DNA from 4 places in the Streptomyces sp. NPDC088745 genome. Region 3 is predicted to be linked to each of the others. Evidence: riboswitches for the same ligand, from Rfam matches in the RefSeq annotation. Region 3 holds a riboswitch; each other region holds the start of a gene.

Region 1 (7,221 bases), on a different contig from region 3:
CGACGCGTCGCGCAGCGCCTCACGGGTCTGGGCGTCCCAGACGCCGAGCTCCTTGAGGTCGCGCACCAGGTAGGAGTTGACCTGGAGGAACTCGCCGGAGAGGGTCTCGCGCTTGAAGAGGTTGGAGACCTGCGGCTCGATGCACTCGTAGACGCCCGCGATGGAGGCGATGGTGGCCGTCGGGGCGATGGCCAGCAGGAGCGAGTTGCGCATGCCGGTCTTCGCGACGCGGGCGCGCAGCGCCTCCCAGCGCTCCGGCCAGGTGACCTCGACGCCGTAGTGGTCGGGGTGCAGGACGCCGCGCGCGGTGCGGGTCTTCTCCCAGGCGGGGAGGGGTCCGCTGCGCTCGGCGAGGTCGCAGGACGCCTCGTACGCGGCGAGCATGATCCGCTCGGCGATGCGGGTGGAGAGCGCCGCCGCCTCCGGGGAGTCGAAGGGGAGCTTCAGCTTGAAGAAGACGTCCTGGAGGCCCATCGCGCCCAGGCCGACCGGCCGCCAGCGGGAGTTGGAGTTGCCGGCCTGCTCGGTCGGGTAGAAGTTGATGTCCACCACGCGGTCGAGGAAGGTGACGGCGGTGTGGACCGTCCGGTCCAGGCGGTCCCAGTCGATCTCGCCGCTGTCCAGGACGAAGGCGCCCATGTTGACCGAGCCGAGGTTGCAGACGGCCGTCTCGCCGTCATCGGTGACTTCGAGGATCTCGGTGCACAGGTTGGAGGAGTGGACCGTGTGGCCCGGCTCCGCCGTCTGGTTGGCGGTGCGGTTGGAGGCGTCCTTGAAGGTCATCCAGCCGTTGCCGGTCTGCGCGAGGGTGCGCATCATGCGGCCGTACAGCTCGCGGGCCGGCAGGGACTTCTTGGCCAGGCCCTGCGCCTCCGCCCTGCGGTAGGCGGCGTCGAAGTCGTCGCCCCACAGGTCCACCAGCTCGGGGACGTCGGCGGGGGAGAACAGCGACCACTGGCCGTCCTGGTCCACGCGGCGCATGAACTCGTCCGGGATCCAGTGGGCGAGGTTGAGGTTGTGGGTGCGGCGGGCGTCCTCGCCGGTGTTGTCGCGGAGCTCCAGGAACTCCTCGATGTCCGCGTGCCAGGTCTCCAGGTAGACGGCGGCCGCGCCCTTGCGGCGGCCGCCCTGGTTGACGGCCGCGACGGAGGCGTCGAGCGTCTTCAGGAACGGGACGATGCCGTTGGAGTGGCCGTTGGTGCCGCGGATCAGGGAGCCGCGGGCGCGGATGCGCGAGTACGACAGACCGATGCCGCCGGCGTGCTTGGACAGGCGCGCGACCTGGTGGTAGCGGTCGTAGATCGAGTCCAGCTCGTCCATCGGGGAGTCGAGGAGGTAGCAGGACGACATCTGCGGGTGGCGGGTGCCGGAGTTGAAGAGCGTCGGCGAGGACGGCAGGTAGTCCAGACGGCTCATCAGCCGGTACAGCGAGGCGACCTCGGCGAGAGCCCGCTCGCTGTCGTCCGCCGCCAGGCCGGAGGCCACGCGCAGCATGAAGTGCTGCGGGGTCTCGATCACCTGACGGGTGATGGGGTGGCGCAGCAGGTAGCGGCTGTAGACCGTGCGCAGGCCGAAGTACTCGAAGCGGTCGTCGCCCTCGAGGTCGATCAGCTCGTCCAGCGCCGCCGCGTGCTTGGCGACGAACTCGGCCGTACGGTCCGCGATGAGCCCTTCGCGGTGGCCGACGGCGACGGACCCGGAGAAGCAGCCCACCCCCTGGGAGGCGGCCTCGTCCCGGATCGTACGGGCGAGCAGGCGCGCGGCGAGGCGCGAGTAGGCGGGGTCCTCGGAGATGAGCCCTGCGGCGGCCTCGGTGGCCAGCTCCCGGAGCTCGGCGGCGTCCGAGCGCGCGTTGCGCCCCCGCAGGGCGGCGGCGGCGACCCGGCCGGGGTCGGTGTCGGTGAGGTCGGCGGTCAGGTCGGTCAGGGTGCGCAGCAGCGCGGTGCCGGGGGCGTCCTGACTGTCCTGACTCTGCTCGGCGGTGGCCGGGTCGACTGGCGCGATGGTCACGTGGGGGCTCTCCCTCGCTCGGCGCGGGGCCACGGGGCGGAGCGGGGGCGCGCGAGCAGGCGTCCGCCCCGGAAGAAGGGCGCACGTCGCCTGGCGTCCACCGGCTCATCCTCGAAGCCCGGACGTATCGGAATCCGGTTCGGTCGAGCCGGATCACACCGTCGGCAGGTCCTCGGACTTGGCGGTACGCAAATGCGTACATGACACACCGTTGCGGGACAGTTCCGGATTCTCACCGGATTCCCCTGCGGCGACAGCGAGGACGAGCATACATGTGGTGGGTCCCCGTTGGGGAACCCACCACATGTTGTGTCGCGCGCCGTTGCGCTTCCCCGGCTAAAGGGGGTACGGGCCCCGTTTCACCGGGATCCTGAGCCCCCGCGCGCACCGGGCTGGAGCGCCAGTGCGTACGTCAGCAGGCCCAGTCCGGGCACCGGTTGCCAGTCCCGCTCGGGCGTCCGTACGAAGCCGAGGCGCTCGTAGATCCGGTGCGCCCCCAGCATCGTCGGCTGGGTCGACATCACCAGCCGGACGACCCCTTCCTCGGCCCGTGCGCGGGCGACACAGGCCCGCACGAGGCTCTCGCCCGCCCCGCGCCCCCGGGCCGCCCGTGCGACCGCGAGCATGCGGAACTCGGCCTCGCCGGGGACGCCGATGTCCTGGAGCGGGCTGCCCTGGGGAGCATAGGTGACGGTGCCCAGGAGGGTGTCGTCGGCGTCCACGGCGACCAGGAGGTCGGCCTTCGCGGCGCGGGAGGCGGCGTCGCGCAGGGTGGTCGCGTAGGTGTTGTCCTCGCCGCCGTCGAGGAGGCCGTCGTCGAGGTAGGCGCGGGCGGTGATCTCGCCCACGGCCGGGTATTCGGGGGGTTCCGCGATGCGGATGCGCATGTCCATGCCGGGCAGTGTGCAACGGCGGGGGCCCGGCGTCCCACCCCGTGTCGAGGGGCGGGACACCGGGCCGTACCGCGGTCGCTCCGACCGGTTCAGCAGCAGCGGAAGCCGTCGCGGGGGTCGCCCTCGCGGGCGTCGGTGCGGCTGCGCTCGAAGGCGCGGCGGGTCATGACCGCGGCGTCCGGGTCGTGCGCGCGGGCGTGGGCGACGTAGTGGTCGTACGCCGCCTCGCCGGTCACCTCGCGGACGTACCAGCGCAGCCGGGACAGCCAGTGCCGCAGCCCTGCCGTGCGCACCGCGCCCGTGGTCATACCGTGCTCTCCTCCTTGCGCGGGCGGCCGTCCGGGCCCAGGCCCGCGGCGGCCAGCTCGGCCTTCTCCTCCTTGGTGGCGAACAGGGAGGCCGGGGCGACGAGCTTCGACTCGACGTACGGGGTCTCGCTGAGCTCGACCCCGGCCGGGTTGCGGACCGCCTTCAGGCAGGCGCGGCAGGCCTCGAAGAGGACGACCAGGATCAGCACCGCGAACAGGACGGACAGGACGCCGTCGACCGTGGAGTTGGTGACGATGGTCTCCATCTGCTCGCGGTTCTTGGCGAGTCCGACCTTGTCGAGGCCCTTGTCGAGGGCGCTCTGGTAGACGTCGCGCTGGGCGAAGAAGCCCACCTTGGGGTCGGCGGAGAAGATCTTCTGCCAGCTCGCGGTGAGCGTGACCGCGACGTCCCACAGCAGCGGAACGGCCGTCACCCAGGCGTACTTGAGACGCCCGGACTTGATGAGGAGGGTGGTGCAGACGGCGAGCGCCACGGCCGCGAGGAGCTGGTTGGCGATGCCGAACAGCGGGAAGAGCTGGTTGATGCCGCCCAGCGGGTCGTGCACGCCGACCCACAGGAAGTAGCCCCAGGCCAGGACGACGATCGCGCTGGCGATCCAGACGCCGGGCTTCCAGCTGACGTTCTTGAACGGCTTGTAGACGTTGCCCAGCATGTCCTGGAGCATGAAGCGGCCGACCCGGGTGCCCGCGTCCAGCGTCGTCAGGATGAACAGCGCCTCGAACATGATGGCGAAGTGGTACCAGAAGGCCTTCATCGCGGCCCCGCCGAAGGCCGCCGAGAAGATCTCGGACAGACCCAGCGCGAAGGTCGGCGCACCGCCCGTGCGGTGCAGCAGGCTGGCCTCCTCGACGTCCTTGGCGGCCTGCGCCAACTGCTCGGGGGTGATGGTGAAGCCGAGGTTCCCGACCGCCTGCGAGGCCGCCTGGACGGTGTCGCCGACCACGCCCGCGGGCGCGTTGACGGCGAAGTAGAGGCCCGGGTCGATGATGCAGGCGGCGATCAGCGCCATGATCGCGACGAACGACTCGATCAGCATGGAGCCGTAGCCGATCGTGCGGATCTGGGTCTCCTTCTGGATCATCTTCGGGGTGGTGCCCGAGGAGATGAGGGAGTGGAACCCGGAGAGCGCGCCGCACGCGATGGTGATGAACACGAAGGGGAAGAGCGAGCCCGCGAAGACCGGACCCGTCCCGCTGGTCGCGAACTGCGTGATGCCGTCCATCTTCAGCGTCGGCAGCGCGATCAGCACGCCCACCGCGAGCAGCGCGATCGTGCCGACCTTCATGAACGTCGACAGGTAGTCGCGCGGCGCGAGCAGCAGCCACACCGGCAGCACCGAGGCGAGGAACCCGTAGACCACCATCCAGATGACCAGCGTGCCCGGCTCCAGCGTGAAGGTCTCCGCCCAGGAGGACTCGGCGACCCAGCCGCCCGCGACGATCGCGAGCAGCAGCAGCGCGACGCCGATCAAAGACACCTCGGTGACCCGGCCGGGCCGCAGGATGCGCAGGTAGACGCCCATGAAGAGGGCGATCGGGATGGTCATGCCGATGGAGAAGACGCCCCAGGGGGACTCCGCCAGCGCGTTCACGATGATCAGTGCGAGCACCGCGAGCAGGATGATCATGATCGCGAACACGGCGATCAGCGCCGCCGCGCCGCCGACCGGGCCGATCTCGTCCCGGGCGATCTGGCCGAGCGAACGGCCGTTGCGACGCGTCGAGAAGAACAGCGTCACCATGTCCTGCACCGCGCCCGCGAAGATCACGCCCGCGACGATCCAGATGGTGCCCGGCAGGTACCCCATCTGGGCCGCCAGCACCGGCCCGACCAGCGGGCCCGCGCCCGCGATGGCCGCGAAGTGGTGGCCGAAGAGCACCCGGCGGTCGGTGGGGTGGAAGTCCACGCCGTCGTCGTTGAGTTCGGCCGGGGTGGCGCGGGTCTTGTCGACCTTCAGTACGCGGTGGGCGATGAACTTGGAGTAGAAGCGGTAGGCGATGGCGTACGAGCCGAGGGCCGCGGCCAGCATCCACACGGCCGAGACGTCCTCGCCGCGGGAGAGCGCGAGCACCGCCCAGCCCGCCGCGCCGGCGATCGCGACCAGGGTCCAGATCGCCACGGACTTGGGCGACAGCTTCCGCCGGGCGGGGCCCGGGGGCGACCCGGCCTGCTCGGTCTCGGCTGTCGGTCTCGGCTCTGCCATGGCGATCCGTCCCCTCGCGCGATCTTCACTGTCACAACGTGCGCGAAATCTAGGGGCTGCGACCGGGCCGCGTAACCCCCTGTCCGCATATCGGTACGGACACGGCCCGACCACCGCAGGTCAGCGGGGGTACCACTGTCGACCGGCGGCCCCCGGGGGCGACGGGCGCCCGGCCGTCAGTCGTTCGGGCGCCGCAGGCGGGCCACGAACTTGTAGCGGTCGCCGCGGTAGACCGAGCGGACCCACTCCACCGGCTCGCCGTCCTTGTCGAGCGAGTGGCGCGACAGCATCAGCATCGGCAGCCCGACGTCCGTGCCGAGCAGCCCCGCCTCGCGGGGGGTGGCGAGGGAGGTCTCGATGGTCTCCTCGGCCTCGGAGAGGCGTACGTCGTAGACCTCGGCGAGCGCGGTGTAGAGCGAGGTGTACTTCACCAGTGACCGCCGCAGGGCCGGAAACCGCTTGGCGGACAGGTGGGTCGTCTCGATCGCCATCGGCTCGCCGCTGGCCAGGCGGAGGCGTTCGATGCGCAGGACGCGGCCGCCGGCGGTGATGTCCAGCAGTCCGGCGAGGGTGTCGTCGGCCGTGACGTACCCGATGTCCAGGAGCTGGGAGGTGGGTTCGAGGCCCTGGGCCCTCATGTCCTCGGTGTACGAGGTGAGTTGGAGGGACTGCGAGACCTTCGGCTTGGCGACGAAGGTGCCCTTGCCCTGGATGCGCTCCAGGCGCCCCTCGACCACCAGCTCCTGGAGGGCCTGGCGGACGGTGGTGCGCGAGGTGTCGAACTCGGCGGCCAGCGTCCGCTCCGGCGGCACCGGGGTGCCCGGGGGGAGGGTCTCGGTCATGTCGAGCAGATGCCGCTTGAGGCGGTAGTACTTCGGGACGCGGGCGGTGCGGGCGGGCGCCGCCGGCTCGGTGACCGTGCCCCCCGTGCTGGTCTCCGTGCGTCCCCCGTCGGTGATCATGGTCCGCCCTTCCGGCTCCTGCGCTGCTGCCGTCACCGGCTCCTCCGTCTGTCGCGGCTCACATGGATGGTGGCACGGTCCGCCGCGCGGGGCTCGGGCTCCGCGCGATTCCTTCTTATACACCGCGACGCGTGGGAACGCCGTGGACACAGGGGCTGTTGTACGGTCCCGCGCGGGGCGAGGTGTCGGTCCGATAACGGACCCGACGAGTGGTCTGACACACCCTTGACACCCCAAAAGGTCTAGGCCAAGCTCCAGCTACTGGTCTAAACCATTAAAGACCAGGTCCCAGTCCCACAGGCCGTACTTCGTGCGTTGTCCTCGCGGTGGGCAGGGGGTTGCAGGCATCCCTGAGCAGGAGAGTGGCGTAATGAAGCGCAAGCTCATCGCGGCGATTGGCGTCGCCGGCATGTTGGTCAGCGTTGCGGCGTGTGGCGGCTCGGACACCAAGGACGGCGGCAAGAAGGCCGGTGCCGACGGGTTCAAGGGCGAGACGCTCACCGTCTGGGCCATGGACGGCTCGACCCCGCCGAACTGGACCAAGGACCTCACCGCCGAGTTCGAGAAGAAGACCGGCGCGAAGCTCAAGTTCGAGGTCCAGAAGTGGGAGGGCATCCAGCAGAAGCTGACGACCGCCCTGTCCGAGGAGAACCCCCCCGACGTCTTCGAGATCGGCAACACGCAGACCGCCGCGTACGCCAAGACCGGCGGTCTCGCGGAGCTGGACGACCTCAAGAAGGAGATCGGCGCGGACTGGGCCGAGAACTTCAACAAGGCCTCGGTCGTCGACGGCAAGCAGTTCGCCGCCCCGTGGTGGTTCGCC
Region 2 (7,221 bases), on a different contig from region 3:
CGCCTCCGCCGGCCTCGTCTCCCTCGCGCACGGCACCAACGACGCGCAGAAGACCATGGGTGTCATCACCCTGGCCCTGGTCACCGGCAACGTGCTGGCCCCCGGCTCGAACCCGCCGATGTGGGTCATCGTCTCGGCCGGCGTCGCCATCGCGCTCGGCACCTACCTCGGCGGCTGGCGCATCATCCGCACCATGGGCAAGGGCCTCACCGACCTCCGGCCGCCGCAGGGCTTCGCCGCCCAGACCGGCGCCGCGACGGTCATCCTGGCCTCCTCGCACCTCGGCTTCTCCCTCTCCACCACCCAGGTCTGCTCCGGCGCCGTGATGGGCTCGGGTCTCGCGCCCAAGGGCGGGGTGGTCCGCTGGTCGACCGCGACCCGGATGTTCGTCGCCTGGGGCCTGACCCTGCCGGCCGCCGGCGCGGTCGCCGCGGCCGCCGAGTTCCTCACCGGTCAGGGCACGTGGGGCGTCACCGCCGTCGCGATCCTGCTGGTCGCGGGCTCCGGTGCGATCTGGATGCTGTCGCGCCGCAAGCCGGTCGACCACACCAACGTCACGGCCGACGACCTCGACGGCGCGGCCGCCCCGGCCGCCGGGCCCGCGGGTGTCGTCACCACCGCGATGGCCGCGGTCACCCCGCCGCCCGCCGGCCTCCTCCCGGCCGGGACCACCCACACGGTCACCGGCGACCTGAAGGCAACCCTCCACTCCCCCACCGCCGACCCGGCCCGCCCGGCCGCATCGGTCTAAGGACACACGCGACATGAACATCGACTGGGCAGCTCTCGGCACCGTGTTCGGCGTCAGCCTCGTGGCCACCGTCTCCCTGGTGGGCCTGTTCACCCTCGGCATCGTGGGCCTCTCCAAGCAGACCGCGGCCGCCGCCACGGGCGGCTCCGCCCCGGTCGCCCGCACGGGCGCGTACGCCTGCTTCGCGCTGTGCGCCGCGGCCGTCGCGTACGGCATCTTCCTGATCGTCTCCTGACAACCCGCGGGGCCCGTCCGCCCCGCCCCCCGACGCCGGAGCAGCCGGCGGGCCGCCGGTCTTCCGGCCCCGCCGGCTGTCGGCCGTTCCGGATCGGCGTCCGCCCCCCGCCTCCCGCAGGTCAACCCCAGGTTGACGGCTGTTCGTGGGGCGTGGTGGACTGCCGGAGCCATTACGGCGGCATGGAGAGGAAGCCGGTGCGAATCCGGCGCGGTCCCGCCACTGTCACGGCCGACCCGACGAGGGTCGTGCCGAAGCCAGGAACTCCCAGCCGCTCGTCACCTCCAACCAGGGCGCGGACCCTGAGTTAAGGACTCGTCGCCATGCCCGGCTGCGGTACCCGCGGTTGCGTCGCCGTGCCCCCGTACGCGTTCGCGCTCGGCGCGGCCCTCGGGATGGCCTGCGACGCCGTGTTCGGCGACCCGCGCCGGGGACATCCGGTCGCCCTCTTCGGGCGTGCCGCGGCCGCCGTCGAACGGGTCCTGTGGCGGGACGACCGGGCGCGGGGCGCGGCGCACACCCTGGTCTGCGTGGGCGGAGCGGCCGGAGCCGCCGCCGTGGCCTCCCGTCTCGTACGCCGCCGCCCCGCCGCGTCCGTCGCGCTGACCGCCGCCGCCACCTGGGCCGTCGTCGGGGGCACGTCGCTGGGGCGCGAGGCCAGGGCGATCGGCGGGGCGCTGGCCGCCGGGGACCTGGAACTGGCCCGGGAGCGGCTGCCGCACCTGTGCGGGCGCGACCCGCAGGCCCTGGACGGGCAGCAGCTCGCCCGGGCGGTCGTGGAGTCCGTCGCCGAGAACACCTCGGACGCGGTGGTGGGCGCGCTGGTGTGGGGTGCGGTCGGCGGTGTGCCCGGCCTTGTCGCGTTCCGGGCGGTGAACACGCTGGACGCGATGGTCGGGCACAAGTCGGCCCGTCACCGCAGGTACGGGTGGGCCTCGGCCCGGCTCGACGACGTGGCCGGCTGGCCCGGCGCACGCCTGACGGCGGCGCTCGCGGTGCTCGCCGGGGACGACGCCCGGGGTGCGGTCAGGGCCTGGCGCGCCGACGCGGCCGCGCACCCCAGCCCCAACGCGGGCCCCGTCGAGGCGTCCTTCGCGGGCGCGCTGGGCGTGCGGCTCGGCGGAACGCTGTCGTACGCGGGGCGGGTGGAGCACCGGGCGGTGCTGAACGGGGAGCGCGGGCGTCCGGTGGACGTGCCCGACATCGAACGTGCGGTGCGGCTGTCGCGCCGGGTGGGCGTGCTGGCGCTGGCCGCGTGTGCGGCGGGGCGGCTGGCGTTCTCGTACGCGAAGGGACGGAACGCATGAGTGGCGGCGGACTGCTGGTCGCGGGGACCACGTCGGACGCGGGCAAGAGCGTCGTCACCGCGGGCATCTGCCGGTGGCTGGTGCGCCGGGGGGTGAAGGTGGCCCCGTTCAAGGCGCAGAACATGTCGCTGAACTCGTTCGTGACGCGGGAGGGCGCGGAGATCGGGCGCGCCCAGGCGATGCAGGCGCAGGCGGCGCGCGTCGAGCCGACGGCGCTGATGAATCCGGTGCTGCTGAAGCCGGGGAGCGACAGGTCCAGTCAGGTGGTGCTGCTCGGCAGGCCGGTGGGCGAGATGAGCGCGCGCGGCTTCTTCGGCACGGCGGGCGGCACGACGTACGGCAAGGGCGTGCAGGGCGGGCACCGGGAGGCGCTGCTCGGCACGGTCACGGAGTGCCTGGCGGAGCTGCGCGGTCAGTACGACGCGGTGATCTGCGAGGGGGCGGGCAGCCCGGCGGAGATCAATCTGCGGCGGACGGACATCGTCAACATGGGGATCGCGCGGGCCGCGGACTTCCCGGTGGTGGTGGTCGGGGACATCGACCGGGGCGGGGTCTTCGCGTCGTTCTTCGGCACGACGGCGCTGCTGGCGAAGGAGGACCAGCGGCTGGTCGCGGGGTACTTGGTGAACAAGTTCCGGGGTGACGTGTCCCTGCTGGAGCCCGGGCTCGACATGCTGGAGGACCTGACGGGGCGCAGGACGTACGGCGTGCTGCCCTTCGCGCACGGGCTCGGCATCGACGAGGAGGACGGGCTGCGGGTGTCCCTGCGGGGCGCGGTCCGGGAGTCCGTGGTCGCGCCGCCGGTCGGCGAGGACGTGCTGCGGGTCGCGGTGTGCGCGGTGCCGCTGATGTCGAACTTCACGGACGTGGACGCGCTCGCCGCGGAGCCGGGCGTGGTGGTGCGCTTCGTGGACCGGGCGGAGGAGCTGGCGGACGCGGACCTGGTGGTCGTGCCGGGGACGCGCGGGACGGTTCGCGCGCTGGAGTGGCTGCGGGAACGCGGGCTCGCCGACGCGCTGGCGCGGCGGGCCGCGGCGGGGCTGCCCGTACTGGGGATCTGCGGCGGGTTCCAGGCGCTGGGCGAGCTGATCGAGGACGAGGTCGAGTCGAAGGCCGGGGTGGTCGAGGGGCTGGGGCTGCTGCCGGTACGGGTGCGGTTCGCGCGGGAGAAGACCCTGGCGCGGCCGGTGGGCTCGGCGCTGGGCGAGGCCGTGGAGGGGTACGAGATCCACCACGGGGTGGCCGAAGTGCTGGGCGGGGAGGCCTTCCTGGACGGCTGCCGGGTGGGGGCCGTGTGGGGCACCCACTGGCACGGGTCGCTGGAGAGCGACGCCTTCCGGCGGGCCTTCCTGCGGGAGGTCGCGGCGGCGGCGGGGCGGCGGTTCGTGCCGGCCGCCGACACGAGCTTCGCGGGGTTGCGCGAGGAGCAGTTGGACCGGCTGGGGGATCTGATCGAGGAGCACGCGGACACGGAGGGGCTGTGGCGGCTGATCGAGTCCGGCGCGCCGGCGGGACTGCCGTTCGTGCCGCCGGGGGTACGGGGGTGAGCCGCGCCCGGGCGGGGGACGGCTGCCCGCACGGTACGCCGTCAGGGGCGCGGAGAACCGCGCGACCAGCCGGGACGCACCCGCACATGACCGAGGCCGCCCGCCGCCCGCGGGAAGCCGACCGACCGACGATGGAGACCGTATGAGTACCCCGTACCCCTTTACCGCGATCGTCGGGCAGGACGACCTGCGGCTCGGGCTGCTGCTCAACGCCGTGTCGCCCGCCGTCGGCGGCGTCCTCGTGCGCGGCGAGAAGGGCACCGCGAAGTCGACCGCCGTCCGCGCGCTGGCCGCGCTGATGCCGCGGGTGCACGTGGTGGAGGGGTGCCGGTTCTCGTGCGACCCGGCCGCCCCCGACCCGGCGTGTCCCGACGGTCCCCACGAGGCCGGGGACGGCGTGTCGCGCGCCGCCCGCACGGTCGAGCTGCCCGTCGGGGCCTCCGAGGACCGGCTCGTCGGGGCCCTCGACATCGAGCGGGCGCTCAGCGAGGGCGTGAAGGCGTTCGAGCCGGGCCTGCTGGCGGACGCGCATCGCGGCATCCTCTACGTCGACGAGGTCAACCTCCTCCACGACCACCTGGTCGACCTCCTGCTCGACGCCGCCGCCATGGGCGCCTCGTACGTCGAGCGCGAAGGCGTCTCCGTGCGGCACGCCGCGCGGTTCCTGCTGGTGGGGACCATGAACCCCGAAGAGGGCGAGCTGCGGCCGCAGTTGCTGGACCGGTTCGGGCTGACCGTCGAGGTCGCCGCGTCCCGCGACACCGACCAGCGGGTGGAGGTCGTGCGGCGCAGGCTCGCGTACGACGACGACCCGGCGGCCTTCGCCGCGAAGTGGGCCGGCGAGGAGGCCGACCTGCGGGAGCGGATCGCGGCCGCCCGCGCGCTCCTCCCCCAGGTGCGGCTCGGCGACGACGCGCTGCGCCAGATCGCCGCGACCTGCGCCGCCTTCGAGGTCGACGGGATGCGGGCCGACATCGTGATGGCCCGTACGGCGACCGCGCTGGCGGCCTGGGCGGGGCGTGAGGACGTACAGGAGGAGGACGTACGGCAGGCCGCGCTGCTCGCGCTGCCGCACCGCCGCCGGCGCAACCCCTTCGACGCGCCCGGCCTCGACGAGGACAAGCTCGACGAGACGCTGGAGCAGAACAGCCCCCCGGAGCCCCCCGAGGGCGGCAACGACGACGACCCGGACCCCGGTCCCGACGGACCCGGAGGCGGCGGCCTGCCCCCGCAGGACGACGCGCCCGACACGCCCGAGGCCGGTGCGCCGGAAGCCCCCGACACGCCCGAGGCGCCGCAGGAGCAGTCCGCCCCCTCCGGCGGGAGCAGCGCCGAGCAGCCCGCCGCCAAGGCCGCCGAGCCGTTCCGCACGAAGATGCTGAGCGTGCCGGGCCTGGGCGAGGGCGCGGCCGGACGCCGGTCCCGGGCGCGCACCGAGCACGGCCGTACGACGGGCGCCGTGCGCCCGCGAGGGGCCCTGACCAAGCTGCACTTGGCGGCGACCGTGCAGGCCGCCGCCCCGCACCAGCACGCACGCGGACGCGCCGGGCGCGGTCTGGTCGTGCGCCGGGACGATCTGCGGCAGGCGACCCGGGAGGGCCGCGAGGGGAATCTGGTGCTGTTCGTCGTGGACGCGTCCGGGTCGATGGCGGCGCGGCAGCGGATGAGCGCGGTGAAGGGCGCGGTGCTCTCGCTGCTGCTCGACGCCTACCAGCGGCGGGACAAGGTCGGCCTGGTCACCTTCCGGGGCAAGGAGGCGGAGGTCGCGCTTCCGCCGACCTCCTCCGTGGACGCGGCGGCGGCCCGGCTGGAGCTGCTGCCGACCGGCGGGCGCACCCCGCTGGCCGCCGGGCTGCTGAAGGCGCACGAGGTGCTGCGGGTGGAGCGGCTGCGCGACCCCTCGCGGCGGCCGCTGCTGGTCGTGGTGACGGACGGCCGGGCGACCGGCGGTCCGGAGCCGGTGGCGCTGGCGGGCCGCGCGGCGCGGCTGCACGAGGCGGAGGGCATCGCCTCGGTGGTCGTGGACTGCGAGTCGGGGCTGGTCCGGCTCGGGCTCGCGGCGGAGCTGGCCCGGGAGCTGGGCGGCACCGCCGTCACGCTCGACGAGCTGCGCGCGGACTCCATCGCCGGGCTGGTCAAGGACGTCACGGGAACCACGGGAACTTCGAGGAAGGCCGCTTAACGATGCCGCAGGGACAGCCTACGAGCGTACCGAACGACGGGCTCACCACCCGCCAGCGCCGCAACCGGCCGCTGCTCATGGTGCACACGGGCATCGGCAAGGGGAAGTCGACGGCCGCCTTCGGGATGGCGCTGCGCGCCTGGAACCAGGGCTGGCCGATCGGGGTGTTCCAGTTCGTGAAGTCGGCGAAGTGGAAGGTCGGCGAGGAGAACGCGCTGAAGGCCCTCGGCGCGACCGGCGAGGGCGGGACGGTCGCCTGGCACAAGATGGGCGAGGGCTGGTCGTGGGTGCAGCGGGACCTGCACGGCGACAACACCGACAACGAGGACAAGGCGCGTGAGGGCTGGGAGCAGGTCAAGCGGGACCTGGCGGCCGAGACGTACACCTTCTACGTGCTGGACGAGTTCGCGTACCCGCTGCACTGGGGGTGGATCGACGTGGACGAGGTCGTCCGGGTGCTGCGCGAGCGGCCGGGCACGCAGCACGTGGTGATCACCGGGCGCAACGCCCCGCAGGCGCTGCTGGACGCGGCCGACCTGGTCACGGACATGTCGAAGGTGAAGCACCCGATGGACGCGGGTCAGAAGGGCCAGCGGGGCATCGAGTGGTAGCACGGATCGTCATCGCCGCGCCGTCGTCGGGCAGCGGCAAGACCACGGTCGCGACGGGGCTCATGGCCGCCTTCACGGAGCGCGGGCTCGCCGTGTCGCCGCACAAGGTGGGGCCGGACTACATCGACCCCGGGTACCACGCGCTGGCGACGGGGCGGCCGGGGCGCAACCTCGACGCGTACATGTGCGGGACGGGGCTGGTGGGACCGCTCTTCGAGCACGGGGCGGCCGGGTGCGACCTGGCGGTCGTCGAAGGGGTGATGGGCCTGTACGACGGGGCCGCCGGGCAGGGCGAGCTGGCGTCCACGGCGCAGGTCGCGAAGCTGCTGCGGGCGCCGGTGGTCCTGGTGGTGGACGGCTCGTCGCAGTCGCGGTCGGTGGCGGCGCTGGTGCACGGGTTCGCCTCGTGGGACCCGGAGGTGCGGATCGGGGGCGTCGTCCTGAACAAGGTGGGGTCCGACCGGCACGAGGAGCTGTTGCGGGAGGCGCTGGAGGGCTCCGGGGTGCCCGTGCTCGGAGTGCTGCGGCGGGCCCCGCAGGTGCGGACGCCGTCGCGGCATCTGGGGCTCGTGCCGGTGGCGGAGCGGC
Region 3 (7,221 bases):
TGCTCGCGGATCATCTGCCGGGGCACCGGATTGACCGCCGGTTCGCCCACCTCCAGCGGCAGTCCGGGCAGCGTCACCGTGCCGACTCCGGGACCGGCCCGGAAGACGACCCCCGAGCCCGGCGGCAGCCGCCGCACCGTCACCCGTACCAGCGCACCGTGCGTGACGTCCGGGTCGTCGCCCGCGTCCTTGACCACCCCGGCCATCGCGGTGCCCTCGCCCAGCTCCTCCACGGCGAGCGCGAAGGCGGGCGTCTGGCCGCGCGGCAGGGTGATGGTCACCGGGTCGGGGAACTCGCCGCTCAGCAGCGCCGTGTACGCGGCCGTGGCGGCCGCCGTGGCGCAGGCCCCGGTCGTCCAGCCGGGCCGCAGACCGGTGTGCTTGAGTTGGGCGGTGCGCCCGCCCTCGGCACCGGAAGCACCGGAAGGTCCGGAAGCACCGGAAGTTCCGGCGACGGCGGACGCGCCGCTCTCGTTCTTCTCGCTCATGTCACCCATGGATGGACCCGATGCACATACTCGTCCTCGGCGGTACGACGGAGGCCCGCCGCCTCGCGGAACTGCTGGTGGCCGCAGAGCCCGCCGCACGGGTGACCAGCTCCCTCGCCGGCCGGGTGAGCAGCCCGAGGCTCCCCCCGGGGGAGGTGCGCGTCGGCGGTTTCGGCGGAGCCGACGGACTGGCCGCGTGGCTGCGTACCCACGAGGTGGACGTACTCATCGACGCCACCCATCCTTTCGCCGAGACGATCAGTTTCAACGCGGCCGCCGCCGCCGCGCAGACCCATGTTCCCCTGCTGGCGCTCCGCCGGCCCGGCTGGACGGCGGCCGACGGCGACCGCTGGCACCCGGTCGGCTCACTGGCCGGGGCGGCACAGGCACTGCCCGCGCTGGGGGAGCGGGTCTTCCTGACCACCGGGCGGATGGGCCTGGCCGCGTTCGCCGCGCTGGACGCGCAGTGGTTCCTGACGCGGTCGGTCGACGCGCCCGAGGCCCCGCACCCGGCCCGGATGGAGGTCCTGCTGGAGCGCGGCCCCTTCACCCTGGACGGCGAGCGGGACCTGATCCGCCGCCACCGCATCGACGTCCTCGTCACCAAGGACAGCGGGGGAGCGGCCACCGCCCCGAAGCTGACCGCCGCCCGGGAAGCAGGCATTCCGGTGGTCGTGGTGCGGCGCCCGCCCGTGCCGGAGGGGGTGCCGGTGGCCGGCACCCCGGAAGCGGCGGCCGCCTGGCTGGCGGGTCACCGCCTCCGGAACTGAGCGGCCGGACCTCCGGACACGCCGCGGCGTGTCCGGAACCGGCGGCTCACATCTCCGGATACCGCCGCGGCGTCCAGACCACCTGCTCGCCGCCGGAGCCCCGCCGCACCCACCGCGTCTGCGAGGACCCGACCAGCAGGATGGTCCGCATGTCGACCTCCTCCGGCACCAGGTCGCCGAGCCGCACCGTGCGCACGCTCTCCGCCGGACCGCCCACGTCCCGCCCGAGCACCACCGGGGTGTCCGGCGAACGGTGCTCCAGCAGCAGGTCCTTGGCCTTGCCCACCTGCCAGGTCCGGCTGCGCGAGCCCGGGTTGTACAGCGCCAGCACCAGGTCCGCCGACACCGCCGCCCGCAGCCGCTCCGCGATGACCTCCCACGGCTTCAGCCGGTCCGACAGCGAGATCGTCGCGTAGTCGTGCCCCAGCGGCGCACCGGCCCGGGCGGCCGCCGCGTTGGCGGCCGTCACGCCCGGCAGGACCCGTACCGGAACCTCCGCGTACTCCTCCTGCGACGCGACCTCCAGGACCGCCGTCGCCATGGCGAACACCCCCGGGTCGCCGCCCGACACCACGGCCACCCGACGCCCGCGACGGGCCAGGTCCAGCGCGAACTCGGCGCGCTCCGACTCGACCTTGTTGTCGGAGCCGTGCCGCACCTGGCCCGGCCGCACCGGCACCCGGTCCAGATACGTCGTGTACCCGACCAGGTCGTCGGCGGCGGCCAGCGCGCCGCGCGTCTCGGGCGTCAGCCACAGCGGCCCGGCCGGGCCGGTGCCGACCACGACGACCTCGCCGTCACCCGCGCTGGGCTCCACCGGCTGCGCGGTGTGCGCCGAACCGATCCGGCTCGGCAGCACGGCGACCGCGAAGTAGGGCACCGAGCCGGCGTCCACGTCCGCCAGGTCGCCGGTGCGCTCGCCGTCCATGGTCGCGCGCTCGACGTAGCGGGCCTCGGCCAGCCGCCCCGACGCCTCGAACGCGCCGCGCACGGCCGGGAACGTGCGCCCCAGCTTCATCACCACCGCCGTGTCGGTGGCGGCGAGCCGTGCCGTCAGCTCCTCCTCGGGCAGCGTGCCCGGCAGGATCGTCAGCACCTCCTCGCCCTCCACGAGCGGGGTGCCCAGCCTGGCGGCGGCGGCGCTCACCGACGTGACCCCGGGGATCACCTCGGTGGGGAAGCGGTCCGCGAGCCGCTTGTGCATGTGCATGTACGAGCCGTAGAAGAGCGGGTCGCCCTCCGCGAGCACCGCGACGGTGCGCCCGGCCTCCAGGTGCGCGGCCAGCCGGGCCGCGGCCTGTTCGTAGAACTCCTCCATGGCCGCCCGGTAGCCGCCCGGGTGGTCGGTGGTCTCCGTGGTGACGGGGTAGACCAGCGGTTCCTCGATGTGGTCCGCGCGCAGGTGCTTCGCCGCGATGGACCGGGCGATCGACCGCCCGTGCCGGGCGCTGTGGTACGCCACCACGTCGGCCCCGGCGATGACCTCGACGGCGCGCACCGTCATCAGGGACGGATCGCCCGGGCCCAGCCCGACGCCGTACAGCCGTCCCGTGCTCTGCTCGCTCACGCTCACTCTTCCTCGCTGGCGATCGCGTTGAGGGCGGCGGCGGCGATCGCGCTGCCGCCGCGCCGGCCGCGCACGACCAGGTGCTCAAGACCGGAGGCGTGCGCCGCCAGGGCGTCCTTCGACTCGGCGGCGCCCACGAACCCGACCGGCACGCCGATGACGGCCGCCGGACGCGGCGCACCCGCCTCGATCATCTCCAGCAGCCGGAACAGCGAGGTCGGCGCGTTGCCGACGGCGACGACGGAGCCCTCCAGACGGTCCCGCCACAGCTCCATGGCGGCGGCACTGCGCGTCGTCCCCAGCTCCTTCGCCAGGTCCGGCACCGAGGGGTCCGACAGGGTGCACACCACGTCGTTGCCGGCGGGCAGCCGCTTGCGGGTGACCCCGCTGGCGACCATCTGCACGTCGCACAGGATCGGCGCACCGGCGCGCAGCGCGGCCCGGGCGTCGGCCACCACGTTCGGGCTGAAGCCGATGTCGCGCACGAGGTCGACCATGCCGCAGGCGTGGATCATGCGGACCGCGACCTGGCTGACGTCGGCGGGCAGGCCCGCCAGATCCGCCTCGGCGCGGATCGTGGCGAAGGACTGGCGGTAGATCGCCGGTCCGTCCTTCTCGTACTGGTGCACTGTGCTGTCGCTCTCTTCTGCGGACGGTCTGCGGACGGGCATGGGAAAAGACGGAGTACCGGGGTGGATCAGCCGCGGGCGGCGGCCACGGCGGCGGGCAGCGACCGGTCCGTGACCACGACGGGGGCGGTGCGGGACGCACCGCGCACGACGGACACCTCGTGCCCCTCGGCGGTGGCCACGACGTCGACCCGGTCGCCGTGCGGGTGCCCGCACCGGCGCGCGCAGCCCGACCAGTAGACAGGAAGCGTTCCCACGGGGCCCACGGCGGCCCCCGCCAGGGCCCGCACGTCGGACAGCGACTTCGCGCAGCCGGGCCGTCCGATGCACGCCCCGACGCCGCTCCAGGGCGAGCCGGGGCCGGTGACCAGCCCGGCGGCGCCCAGGGCGTCGAGCAGCGCGGCGGCCCGCCCGGGGGCGACCCCCGGCACGACGACCCCGCGCCACGGCGTCAGGCGCAGCGTGCCGTCGCCCTGGCTGCGCGCCGTGTCGGCCAGCAGCCGCCACTGTGCGGCGGCGACACGTCCCAGGGGCACCCCCACCGACAGTGCCGCCGCGCCGGGCGCACCCCCGGTGACGACGCCGAACCCGGGCGCGGCGGCCTCGCGCGGCCGTGCCGGAGCCCGGGTGCGGGCCGCACCCGCCAGGACCGCGCCCGGCGTCCGCGCAGGGGCGGCAGCCAGCTTCCGCGCCACCTGTGCCAGCAGCACGTCCGGGCCCGCCGGCAGCTCGGCGACCCGCCAGGTGCCCGCGTCCGGCGCACTGTCCAGAAAGGTTTCGGCAGCCACCAGGGCCGCACGGGCCGCCCACGCGCCCGGGACGCGCACCGCGTCGGCGGCAGCGCCGACACGCAGCAGCGCGTTCCCGTCACCCTGCGCGAGCAGCGTCACGTCCGCACCGAGCGCGTCCACGTCACCGCGCCCGTCGTCCAGCGCGAACAGGAACCGGCCGGACAGGGCGACGGCCCGCCCGCTCGCGCACAGGAGCGCGTCCAACTCCGCCAGCCACGGCCCCACATCGGCGTTCCCCCGGCCGTCCAGGCCCGACAGCGGCGACGCCACCAGGTTGCGCACCCGCTCGTGCCGCGCGGACGGCAGCAGCCCCGACTCGCCGAGCCGCCGCGCGAGTTCACCGCCGCAGTCGGCGGGCAGCGCACGCAGTTGCGCGTTGCCCCGGGAAGTGAGGTGAATGTCACCCTCGCCGAGCTCCCCGGCCAACTTCCCGAGCACGTCGGCCTGCTCCGCGGTCAGGACGCCGCCGGGCAGCCGCACCCGCGCCAGCGCCCCGTCGTCCGCGCGGTGCAGCCGCAGGGACCCGGGGCACGCGTCACCACGGGTGCGCGCGGAGTTCGCACCGGAGGCCGACGGCGAAGAGGGGGACGGGGGCATGGCGGCGAGCATACCGACCCGAGGCCGACTCCTGTTCGACCGCCGGGTGCCGGGGCCTTGACCGGTACGCCTAATATGCCTGGTGGCGGACCCTGCGGTCCGTCGCCGTCGCCCGCCAGGGCGGCAGTCGCCACCGAAAGGCGACAGGGGAGGAAGCCCGGTGCGATTCCGGCGCGGTCCCGCCACTGTGAGCCCGGCCCCAGGCCGGGCGAGTCAGGAACTCCCTTCCGTAGCTTCTCGACCTGGTTCGAGCAGTCCGAACACCGCCCGGGGCGTGGACACCCCGAGGAAGGCCCGACGCCGCATGATCCTGCTCCTGTCGACGTCCGACACCGACCTGCTCAGCGCCCGTTCCTCGGACGGACCGGTCAGCTACCGCTACGCCAACCCCTCCCGCCTCGACCTGGCGGACCTGCCCGCCCTCCTGGACGGCACCGACCTCGTCGTGGTGCGCCTCCTCGGCGGCGTCCGCGCCTGGCAGGAGGGTCTCGACCAGGTCCTCGCCACCGGCCGCCCCGTCGTCGTCCTCACCGGCGAACAGGCCCCCGACGCCCAGCTCATGGCCGCCTCCACCGTCCCCGTCGGCATCGCCGCCGAGGCGCACGCCTACCTGGCGCACGGCGGCCCCGCCAACCTGGAGCAGCTCGCCCGGTTCCTCTCCGACACCGTGCTGCTCACCGGCCACGGCTTCGAGTCGCCCGCGCCGGCGCCCTCCTGGGGCCCCCTGGAGCGCACCGCCCGCGAGGACGTCGAGGGCCCGACCGTCGCGGTGCTCTACTACCGCGCCCACCACATGAGCGGCAACACCGCCTTCATCGACGCCCTGTGCGGCGAGATCGAGGCGGCCGGGGCCCGCCCGCTGCCGCTGTACGTCGCGTCCCTGCGCACCCCGGAGCCGGAGCTCATCGAGGAGCTGCGCGCCGCCGACGCCATCGTCACCACCGTGCTCGCGGCCGGCGGCACCCGCCCCGCCGAGGCCTCCGCGGGCGGCGACGACGAGTCCTGGGACGCGGGCGCCCTCACCGGCCTCGACGTCCCGATCCTCCAGGCGCTGTGCCTCACCAGCCCGCGCGCCGCCTGGGAGGAGAACGACGAGGGCGTCTCCCCGCTGGACGCCGCCACCCAGATCGCCGTCCCCGAGTTCGACGGCCGCCTGATCACCGTTCCGTTCTCCTTCAAGGAGATCGACGAGGACGGCCTGCCGTCGTACGTCGCCGACCCCGAGCGCGCCGCCCGCGTCGCCGGGACCGCCGTGCGCCACGCCCGGCTGCGGCACATCCCCAACGCCGAGAAGAAGCTCGCGCTGGTCCTGTCCGCGTACCCGACCAAGCACTCCCGGATCGGCAACGCGGTCGGCCTCGACACCCCCGCCAGCGCGGTCGCCCTGCTGCGCCGCCTGAGGGAGGAGGGGTACGACTTCGGTACGCAGGAGATCCCCGGCCTGGTGTCCGGCGACGGCGACGAGCTGATCTACGCCCTCATCGAGGCCGGCGGCCACGACCAGGAGTGGCTCACCGAGGAGCAGCTCGCCCGCAACCCCGTGCGCATCCCGGCCGCCGACTACCGGCGCTGGTTCGCCACCCTGCCCGCCGAGCTGCGCGAGTCCGTGGAGCGGCACTGGGGCCCCGCCCCGGGCGAGATGTTCGTGGACCGGTCCGCCAACCCGGAGGGCGACATCGTGCTCGCCGCCCTGCGGTTCGGGAACCTCCTCGTCCTCATCCAGCCGCCGCGCGGCTTCGGCGAGAACCCGATCGCGATCTACCACGACCCGGACCTGCCGCCCTCGCACCACTACCTGGCCGCCTACCGCTGGATCGCCGCGTCCGCCGCCGACAACGGCTTCGGCGCCGACGCGATGGTCCACCTCGGCAAGCACGGCAACCTGGAGTGGCTGCCCGGCAAGAACGCGGGCCTGTCCGCCGCCTGCGGCCCCGACGCCGCCCTCGGCGACCTCCCCCTGATCTACCCGTTCCTGGTCAACGACCCGGGCGAGGGCACCCAGGCCAAGCGCCGGGTGCACGCCACCCTGATCGACCACCTGGTGCCGCCGATGGCCCGCGCCGACAGCTACGGCGACATCGCCCGCCTGGAACAACTCCTCGACGAGCACGCCCAGATCGCGGCCATGGACCCGGCGAAGCTGCCCGCGATCCGCGCCCAGATCTGGACGCTCATCCAGGCCGCGAAGCTCGACCACGACCTCGGCATCGAGAACCGGCCCGAGGACGAGGGCTTCGACGACTTCATCATGCATCTCGACGGCTGGCTCTGCGAGATCAAGGACGTCCAGATCCGCGACGGCCTGCACGTCCTCGGCGGCGCCCCCGCCGGGGAGGCCCGCGTCAACCTGGTCCTGGCGATCCTGCGCGCCCGCCAGAT
Region 4 (7,221 bases), on a different contig from region 3:
CCCAGTTCGCTAGCGTCCCCGCACGCCCCGGCCGGCCCGGGCGTGATCCGCGTCGCCTCCGTGCCCTCGGGTCATGTCTACGTGAGGCACTGCGCGGACGGGCGGCAACCCGACGGCGTGGTGCGGCTCGCGGACCCGAGACCCAACGGCGCGCCCAGTAATTCCCAGCAGTGGTGGCCGCCGGTCATGCTCGATCCCGCGTGGGTGCGCGCCCATCACACCGAGTTCGACCTGTTCCACCTGCACTTCGGCTTCGACGCGCAGACCCCCGCCCAACTGGCCGAACTGGTCCGCACGCTCAAGGAGTTCCGCAAACCCCTCGTCTACACCGTGCACGACCTGCGCAACCCGCACCAGGCCGACCCCGCCCCGCACGACGCGGCACTGGACGTCCTGATACCGGCGGCCGACCACCTCTTCACGCTGACCCCGGGGGCGGCCGGCGAGATCGCCCGGCGCTGGAACCGCCACGCCACCGTCGTCCCCCATCCCCACGTGGTCGAGGAACCCCGGCTGTCCGCCCCGCGCCCGGAGCACGAGGGCTTCCGGGTGGGCCTGCACGCGAAGAGCCTGCGCCCCAACATGGCGCTGCTGCCGGTCCTGGAAGTGCTCACCGCCGCCGTCGGGGAACTGCCCGACGCCGTGCTCCAGGTGAACCTCCACCGCGAGGCGGCCGACCCGGGCGCGCACGCCCACGCCCCCGAGGTCGTGGCGGAGCTGCGCGCCCTGGCCGCCGCCGGGCGCATCGTGCTGCGCGAGCACGACTACTTCGACGACGACCAGCTGTGGGACTACCTTTCCTCCCTGGACCTCTCGGTGCTGCCGTACGCCTTCGGCACCCACTCCGGCTGGCTGGAGGCCTGCCACGACCTCGGCACCGCGGTCGCCGTCCCGACCTGCGGGTACTACGCCGAGCAGCGGGCCTGCCTGCGGTACGGGCTCAGCCTCGCGGACGGGCTGCACGCGGGCTCGCTGCGGGCGGCCGTGCGCGAGGCGTACCGCACCCGCCCGCAGTGGCGCGCCGACGCCGCGGACCGGGCGGCCGAGCGGGCCCGGGTGGCCGAAGCGCACCGCGCCGTCTACCAGGAACTGCTGGCGTGAGCGACCCGCTGCGCGTCGCTCTGATCGCCTCCGTGCGCTTTCCCGTCAAGGAACCCTTCGCCGGCGGGCTGGAGGCGCACACCTGGACCCTGGCCAGGGCCCTGCGGGAGCGCGGCCACCGGGTGGACCTGTTCGCCGCCCCCGGCTCCGACCCCGGACTGGGAGTGCGGGAACTGCCGGTCCACCTGCCCGTGCTGAGCAAGGAGGCCCGGGCGGACGTCAGCATGCCCGATCCCAGGTGGCTGGAGGAGCACCATGCGTACCTGCGGCTGATGCTCGACCTCGCCGCGGACGACGGCCGCCGCTACGACGTCATCCACAACAACAGCCTCCACTACCTGCCGGTCGCCATGTCGCCCGCGGTGCGCGGCCCGATGTTCACCACCCTCCACACGCCCCCGACGCCCTGGCTGGAGTCCGCGATGCAGGCCCACGGCCCCCACCGGGCGGTCTACAGCGCGGTCAGCCTGCACACCGCGTCCTCCTGGCACCCGCTGGTCGCCGACGCCCGCGTCATCCGCAACGGCGTCGACACCCGCCGCTGGCGGCCGGGCCCCGGCGGCGACCAGTTGGTCTGGTTCGGCCGGATCGTGCCCGAGAAGGGGCCGCACCTGGCGGCGCTGGCCGCCCGGAAGGCGGGCCGCCGCCTGCGCCTGGTGGGGCCCGTGGGCGACCGCGGGTACTTCGATACGAACCTGCGCCCGCTGCTGGACGAGAACATCACCTACGCGGGCCACCTCACCGGCCGCGACCTGGCCGAACTGGTGGGCCGTTCGGCCGCCGCCCTGGTCACCCCGTGCTGGGACGAGCCGTACGGACTGGTCGTCGCGGAGGCGCTGTCCTGCGGGACACCGGTGTGCGCGTTCGACCGCGGCGCTCTCGGCGAGATCCTCACCCCGGAGTGCGGGACCCTCGCCCCGCCGGGCGACGTGGACGCGCTCGCCGACCTGATCGGCCACGCCGTACGGCTGGACCGCGGATCGGCGCGGCGACGGGCGGAGGACTTCTGCTCGCTGGAGGCGATGACCGACAACTACACCGACTTCTACCACGAGCTCGCCGCATGATCGGCTACTACGTCCACCACCACGGCCGCGGCCACCTGCACCGCGCCGTGTGCGTCGCGCACCGCCTGCGCACCCCGGTGGCGGGCTTCTCGTCGCTTCCCCGCCCCGCCGGCTGGCCGGGGGAGTGGACCGAGCTGCCGAAGGACACCGGCGCCGGGGCGGAGGGCGCGGCCCCCACCGCGGGCGGCACGCTCCACTGGGCGCCGCTGGGCCACGCGGGGCTGCGCGGACGCATGGGCGCGATCGCCGGGTGGATCGCCGAGGCGGGACCGGACCTGTTCGTCAGCGACGTCTCCGTCGAAGTCGCCCTCCTGGCCCGGCTGATGGGGGTGCCCGTGGTGGTGGCCGCGATGCGCGGCGACCGCTTCGACACCGCCCACCGCACGGCGTACGACCTGGCCGACGCCCTGCTGGCCCCCTGGCCCGCGGCCTGGCCCGAGCCCGGCTGGCCGGACCACTGGCGGGCGAAGACCACCCACACCGGGGCCTTCTCCCGCTACGACGGCCGGCCGCGCCCCACGTGGGAGGGGACCCCCGCCCCGTCCCGCCGCTCGGTCGTCGTGCTGCTCGGCGCGGGGGGTGACGGCATCACCGAGGACGACGTCCGGCGCGCCCGCGAGAAGACCCCCGACTGGGAATGGACCGTCCTCGGCGGAACCGGAGGGCAGTGGACCGACGACCCGTGGCCGCTGCTGTGCCGGGCGGACGCGGTGGTGACCCACGCGGGCCAGAACGCGATCGCCGAGTGCGCGGCCGCCCGCACCCCGGCGCTCGTCATCGCCCAGGACCGCCCGCACGACGAACAGCGGGCGACGGCGAGGGCGCTGCACGGGGCGGGACTCGCGACCGTGCGGTCCGGCTGGCCGGCCCCGGAGGAGTGGCCGGGGCTGCTGGAGCGCACCGCCCGCGCCCCGGCCGACCGCTGGGCCCGGTGGGCGCCGGGCGACGGAGCCGACCGGGCCGCGCAGCTCCTCGACCACCTGGCCACGGCCGGACCGGCCCTCGGGAGGCAGCCGTGCGCACAGCGGTGATCACCCTCGTCGCCGGACGCCACCGCCACCTCCTGCTGCAACAGGACGGCCTGGCGGCGGGCGAACGGCAACCCGACCACTATCTGGCCGTCACCATGGGCGACCCGGCCGTGCCCGCGCTCCTGCGCGGCCGGCGGCCGGTGGCCGAGACCCTCGCCGTGCCCGTGCCGTCCGACGGGCGGCTCCCGCTGGCCGCCGCCCGCAACGCCGGGGCGGCGAAGGCCCTGGCCGCCGGGGCCGACCTGCTGGTCTTCCTCGACGTGGACTGCGTACCGGGAACCCGGCTGCTCGCGCGGTACGCCGAGACGGCCACGGACGGCGCCCTGCTGTGCGGCACCGTCGCCTACCTGCCGCCACCGCAGCCCGGCGGATACGACCTGGCCGCCCTGCACACGCTCGCGCCGCCGCACCCGGGCCGCCCCGTGCCCGCCGACGACGAGGTGCTGGGCAATGGGAACCACGACCTCTTCTGGTCGCTGTCCTTCGCCCTCACCGCCCGTACCTGGCACACCGTCGGCGGCTTCTGCGAGGAGTACAGCGGCTACGGCGGCGAGGACACGGACTTCGCCCGGCTGGCCGCCGCCCGCGGCGTCGAGCTGCGGTGGGTGGGAGGCGCGCCCGCCCACCACCAGCACCACCCGGTCTCCCGCCCGCCCGTCGAGCACGTCGACGACATCGTCCGCAACGCGTCCCTCTTCCACCGCCGGTGGGGAACCTGGGCGATGGAGGGCTGGCTGCGGGAGTTCGCCGACCTGGGCCTGGTCGCCCGCGCGACCACGGGCGACGGATGGCGGGTGACCGCGCGGGAGGCCGCGGGGTGACGGCCGGCGGAGCCGGGGAACCCGCCCGGCGGCCAATGCGTGAAACCCCGGCCCACGGGACACACGACCTTCCGGGGCAAGGACCTATCCCCACGAACCAGAGCAAAGCGCACCACAGGAGGAACAACCGATGGGCGAGACGCCGCAGCACCCCAGGACGAAGCACCCGCAGCCCCCGTTCCCCCAGCAGGACCAGGAGCCGCCGGGCACGACCGCGGCCATGGACCCGGTCCCCGACCACGGCGAGGAGTCCTACCGGGGCAGCGGTCTCCTGCCCGACAGGGCCGCCGTGGTGACCGGCGGCGACTCGGGCATCGGCCGGGCCGTCGCGCTCGCCTACGCCCGTGAGGGGGCGGACGTCCTCTTCACCCACCTCCCCGAGGAGGCGCGGGACGCCCAGGAGACCGTGCGCCTGGTCGAGAAGGCCGGCCGCCGGGCGGTGGCCGTGCCCTGCGACATCCGGGAGGAGGAGCAGTGCCGGGCGCTCGTCGAGCGGGCCGTCGCGGAGTTCGGGCGGATCGACGTACTGGTCAACAACGCGGCGTACCAGATGGCCCAGCCCGAAGGCATCCAGGACATCAGCACCGAGCAGTTCGACCGGGTGGTGCGCACCAACCTGTACGGCATGTTCTGGCTGTGCAAGGCGGCCGTGCCGCACATCCCCGCGGGCGGCTCGATCATCAACACCACCTCGGTGCAGGCCTACCAGCCCAGCCCGCAGCTCCTCGACTACGCCATGACGAAGGGCGCGATCGTCACGTTCACGAAGGGCCTCGCGCAGATGCTGGTCGACCGGGGCATCCGCGTCAACGCCGTCGCCCCGGGCCCGGTGTGGACCCCGCTCATCCCGGCCACGCTGCCGGACACCGAGGAGTTCGGCGCGCAGTCCCCGATGGGCCGGGCGGCACAGCCCGCGGAGATGGCCCCCGCGTACGTCTTCCTCGCGTCGGAACAGGCGAGCTTCATCACCGCGGAGATCATGAACGCGACGGGCGGCACACCCCTGTAGCCCACCGCCGGACGCCCCCCCCGCGCTGCCGCCGCCGGCGCGGGGGCGGGCGCAACGGACGAGCCCCGGCCCCCTCCCTCCGGCGGCCTCCGGCCGGCACGGGTCCTGGCACTGGTTCCGGCACCGGTTCTGGACGAACCGACGCACCACCTCGGCGTCCGCGCCCAGTTCGAACTCCCGCACCTGACGCGCCCCACCGGCACCACGACGCCGGCGGCCACGCCGGTCCGTGGTTGTCATGCGCAGGACCTGGGCAGTAGTGTCCACCTGCCTTGGTGTACGGGAAATCCGGTGAAGTACCGGTGCGGCCCTCGCCACTGTGATCGGGAAGTCCTGCTCCAGCCCCTCGCGGGCAGCCACTGGGTCCTCGGACCTGGGAAGGCGGAGATCCGGGCGGTGTCACCCGTCAGCCAGGAGACCGGCCAGGGCACTTCAACCGTCCACGAGGTGCTGGAGAGGTCTGCTGAGCCATGCACATAGCCGAGGGGTTCCTGCCCCCAGTACACGCGATCGCCTGGGGCGTCGCGGCTGCCCCGTTCGTCGTCCACGGAGTGCGTTCCCTGACCCGGGAGGTCAAGGAACACCCGGAGAGCACGCTGCTCCTCGGCGCCTCCGGGGCGTTCACCTTCGTTCTCTCCGCACTCAAGCTGCCCTCGGTGACCGGCAGCTGCTCCCATCCCACCGGCACGGGCCTGGGCGCCATCCTGTTCCGGCCGCCCATCATGACGGTGCTCGGAACGATCACTCTGCTGTTCCAGGCACTGCTCCTGGCGCACGGCGGACTGACCACCCTGGGAGCCAACGCCTTCTCCATGGCGGTCGTCGGCCCCTGGACCGGATACGGCGTCTACCGGCTGCTGCGCCGCTACGACGTCCCGCTCATGGTCACCGTCTTCTTCGGGGCGTTCGTGGCGGACCTGACCACCTACTGCGTCACCAGCGTGCAGCTCGCGCTCGCCTTCCCCGACCCGAGCGGCGGATTCCTCGGCGCACTGGGCAAGTTCGGCTCCATCTTCGCCCTCACGCAGATCCCGCTGGCCGTCAGCGAGGGCCTGCTCACGGTGCTCGTCATGCGGCTCCTCGTCCAGTCCAGCAAGGGCGAACTGACCCGCCTGGGCGTGCTCGTCACCGGTGGACGGCGCGACTCCGTCTCCGAGGCGGTGGCCCGGTGAAGCGGAACACGAAGATCAACCTGCTGCTCCTGCTCGTGGTGGCCGCGCTCGCGGTCCTGCCGCTCGCGCTGGGTCTCGGCGACCACAAGGAGGAGCCCTTCGCCGGGGCCGACGCCGAGGCGGAGACGGCCATCACCCAGATCGACCCGGACTACGAACCGTGGTTCTCCCCGCTCTACGAACCGCCCTCGGGGGAGGTCGAGTCCGCCCTCTTCGCCCTCCAAGCGGCCCTCGGCGCCGGCGTCCTGGCGTACTACTTCGGGCTGCGCCGCGGACGCAGGCAGGGGGAACTGCGCGCCGCGCACCGCACCGGAAGCGGCACCGGCACCGCCGAAGCGGCCGCGGACCCACCTGCCGGGGACCGGACCTGAGCCCACGTGCTGCCCATCGACGTGGCGGCGCACAGCAGCCGCTGGCGCCGCCGCCACCCTCTCGACAAAGCCGTCCTCGCCCTGGGCCTCACCGCACTCGCCGTCACCCTGCCGCCGTGGCCGGGAGCCGTACTCGTACTCGTCACGGCACTGGTGCTCCTCCTGGGGCCGGCCGGAGTCACCCTCCGCAAGGTGTGGCGCGCCTGGCGGGTGCCGCTCGGCTTCTGCGTCACGGGTGCGGCCACCCTGACCGTCCAGGTCGGTGCGCCCGGCGCGTTCCTCGCTCTCGCTCCGCACGGCTGGGAGCACGCGACGCAGGTGCTGCTGCGCTCGTCGGCCGCGTCCCTGGGCGTGCTGCTGCTCGCCTTCACCACACCCGTCACGGATCTGCTGACGTGGCTGCTGCGGCTGGGCGTTCCGGCGCCGGTGGTGGACGTGGCCCTGGTGATGTACCGGATGATCTTCCTCCTGCTCGAGTCCGTCCGCCGCATCCGCGAGGCACAGGCCGCGCGGCTCGGCCACACCACGCGCACCGCCGCCTTCCGCTCCCTGGCGGGGCTCGGCGCCGTCGCCTTCGTCAAGGCGTTCGACCAGGCGGGCCGCATGCAGCGCGGGCTCGCGGGGCGCGGCTACGACGGCACCCTGCGCG

Evidence for each region. Region 3 has a riboswitch for cobalamin ahead of cobN (cobaltochelatase subunit CobN). Riboswitches for the same ligand answer to the same signal wherever they lie in the genome.
Region 1: another riboswitch for cobalamin. It lies ahead of ACIP93_RS05750 (ribonucleoside-diphosphate reductase subunit alpha); the one in region 3 lies ahead of cobN (cobaltochelatase subunit CobN).
Region 2: another riboswitch for cobalamin. It lies ahead of ACIP93_RS12585 (cobalamin biosynthesis protein); the one in region 3 lies ahead of cobN (cobaltochelatase subunit CobN).
Region 4: another riboswitch for cobalamin. It lies ahead of ACIP93_RS35450 (energy-coupling factor ABC transporter permease); the one in region 3 lies ahead of cobN (cobaltochelatase subunit CobN).

The regions. Positions count from the first base shown of each region.
Region 1 covers NZ_JBIVLB010000002.1:250,879-258,099, reverse strand. Annotated here, with positions in the region: gene ACIP93_RS05750 (ribonucleoside-diphosphate reductase subunit alpha) at 1-2,010, opposite strand, end outside; cobalamin riboswitch at 2,156-2,297, opposite strand; gene ACIP93_RS05745 (GNAT family N-acetyltransferase) at 2,370-2,903, opposite strand; gene ACIP93_RS05740 (YbdD/YjiX family protein) at 2,993-3,211, opposite strand; gene ACIP93_RS05735 (carbon starvation CstA family protein) at 3,208-5,436, opposite strand; gene ACIP93_RS05730 (GntR family transcriptional regulator) at 5,613-6,398, opposite strand; gene ACIP93_RS05725 (extracellular solute-binding protein) at 6,769-7,221, shown strand, end outside.
Region 2 covers NZ_JBIVLB010000003.1:738,312-745,532, reverse strand. Annotated here, with positions in the region: gene ACIP93_RS12595 (anion permease) at 1-751, shown strand, start outside; gene ACIP93_RS12590 (hypothetical protein) at 765-986, shown strand; cobalamin riboswitch at 1,134-1,273, shown strand; gene ACIP93_RS12585 (cobalamin biosynthesis protein) at 1,310-2,293, shown strand; gene ACIP93_RS12580 (cobyric acid synthase) at 2,290-3,840, shown strand; gene ACIP93_RS12575 (putative cobaltochelatase) at 3,983-6,022, shown strand; gene cobO (cob(I)yrinic acid a,c-diamide adenosyltransferase) at 6,025-6,633, shown strand; gene ACIP93_RS12565 (cobyrinate a,c-diamide synthase) at 6,627-7,221, shown strand, end outside.
Region 3 covers NZ_JBIVLB010000009.1:103,478-110,698, forward strand. Annotated here, with positions in the region: gene ACIP93_RS23795 (cobalt-precorrin-5B (C(1))-methyltransferase) at 1-488, opposite strand, end outside; gene ACIP93_RS23800 (cobalt-precorrin-6A reductase) at 509-1,258, shown strand; gene ACIP93_RS23805 (precorrin-2 C(20)-methyltransferase) at 1,305-2,831, opposite strand; gene ACIP93_RS23810 (precorrin-8X methylmutase) at 2,828-3,454, opposite strand; gene cobG (precorrin-3B synthase) at 3,523-4,854, opposite strand; cobalamin riboswitch at 4,950-5,086, shown strand; gene cobN (cobaltochelatase subunit CobN) at 5,147-7,221, shown strand, end outside.
Region 4 covers NZ_JBIVLB010000022.1:99,209-106,429, reverse strand. Annotated here, with positions in the region: gene ACIP93_RS35475 (glycosyltransferase family 1 protein) at 1-1,101, shown strand, start outside; gene ACIP93_RS35470 (glycosyltransferase) at 1,098-2,168, shown strand; gene ACIP93_RS35465 (glycosyltransferase) at 2,165-3,199, shown strand; gene ACIP93_RS35460 (glycosyltransferase family 2 protein) at 3,184-4,020, shown strand; gene ACIP93_RS35455 (SDR family oxidoreductase) at 4,151-5,029, shown strand; cobalamin riboswitch at 5,286-5,471, shown strand; gene ACIP93_RS35450 (energy-coupling factor ABC transporter permease) at 5,500-6,201, shown strand; gene ACIP93_RS35445 (energy-coupling factor ABC transporter substrate-binding protein) at 6,198-6,572, shown strand; gene cbiQ (cobalt ECF transporter T component CbiQ) at 6,579-7,221, shown strand, end outside.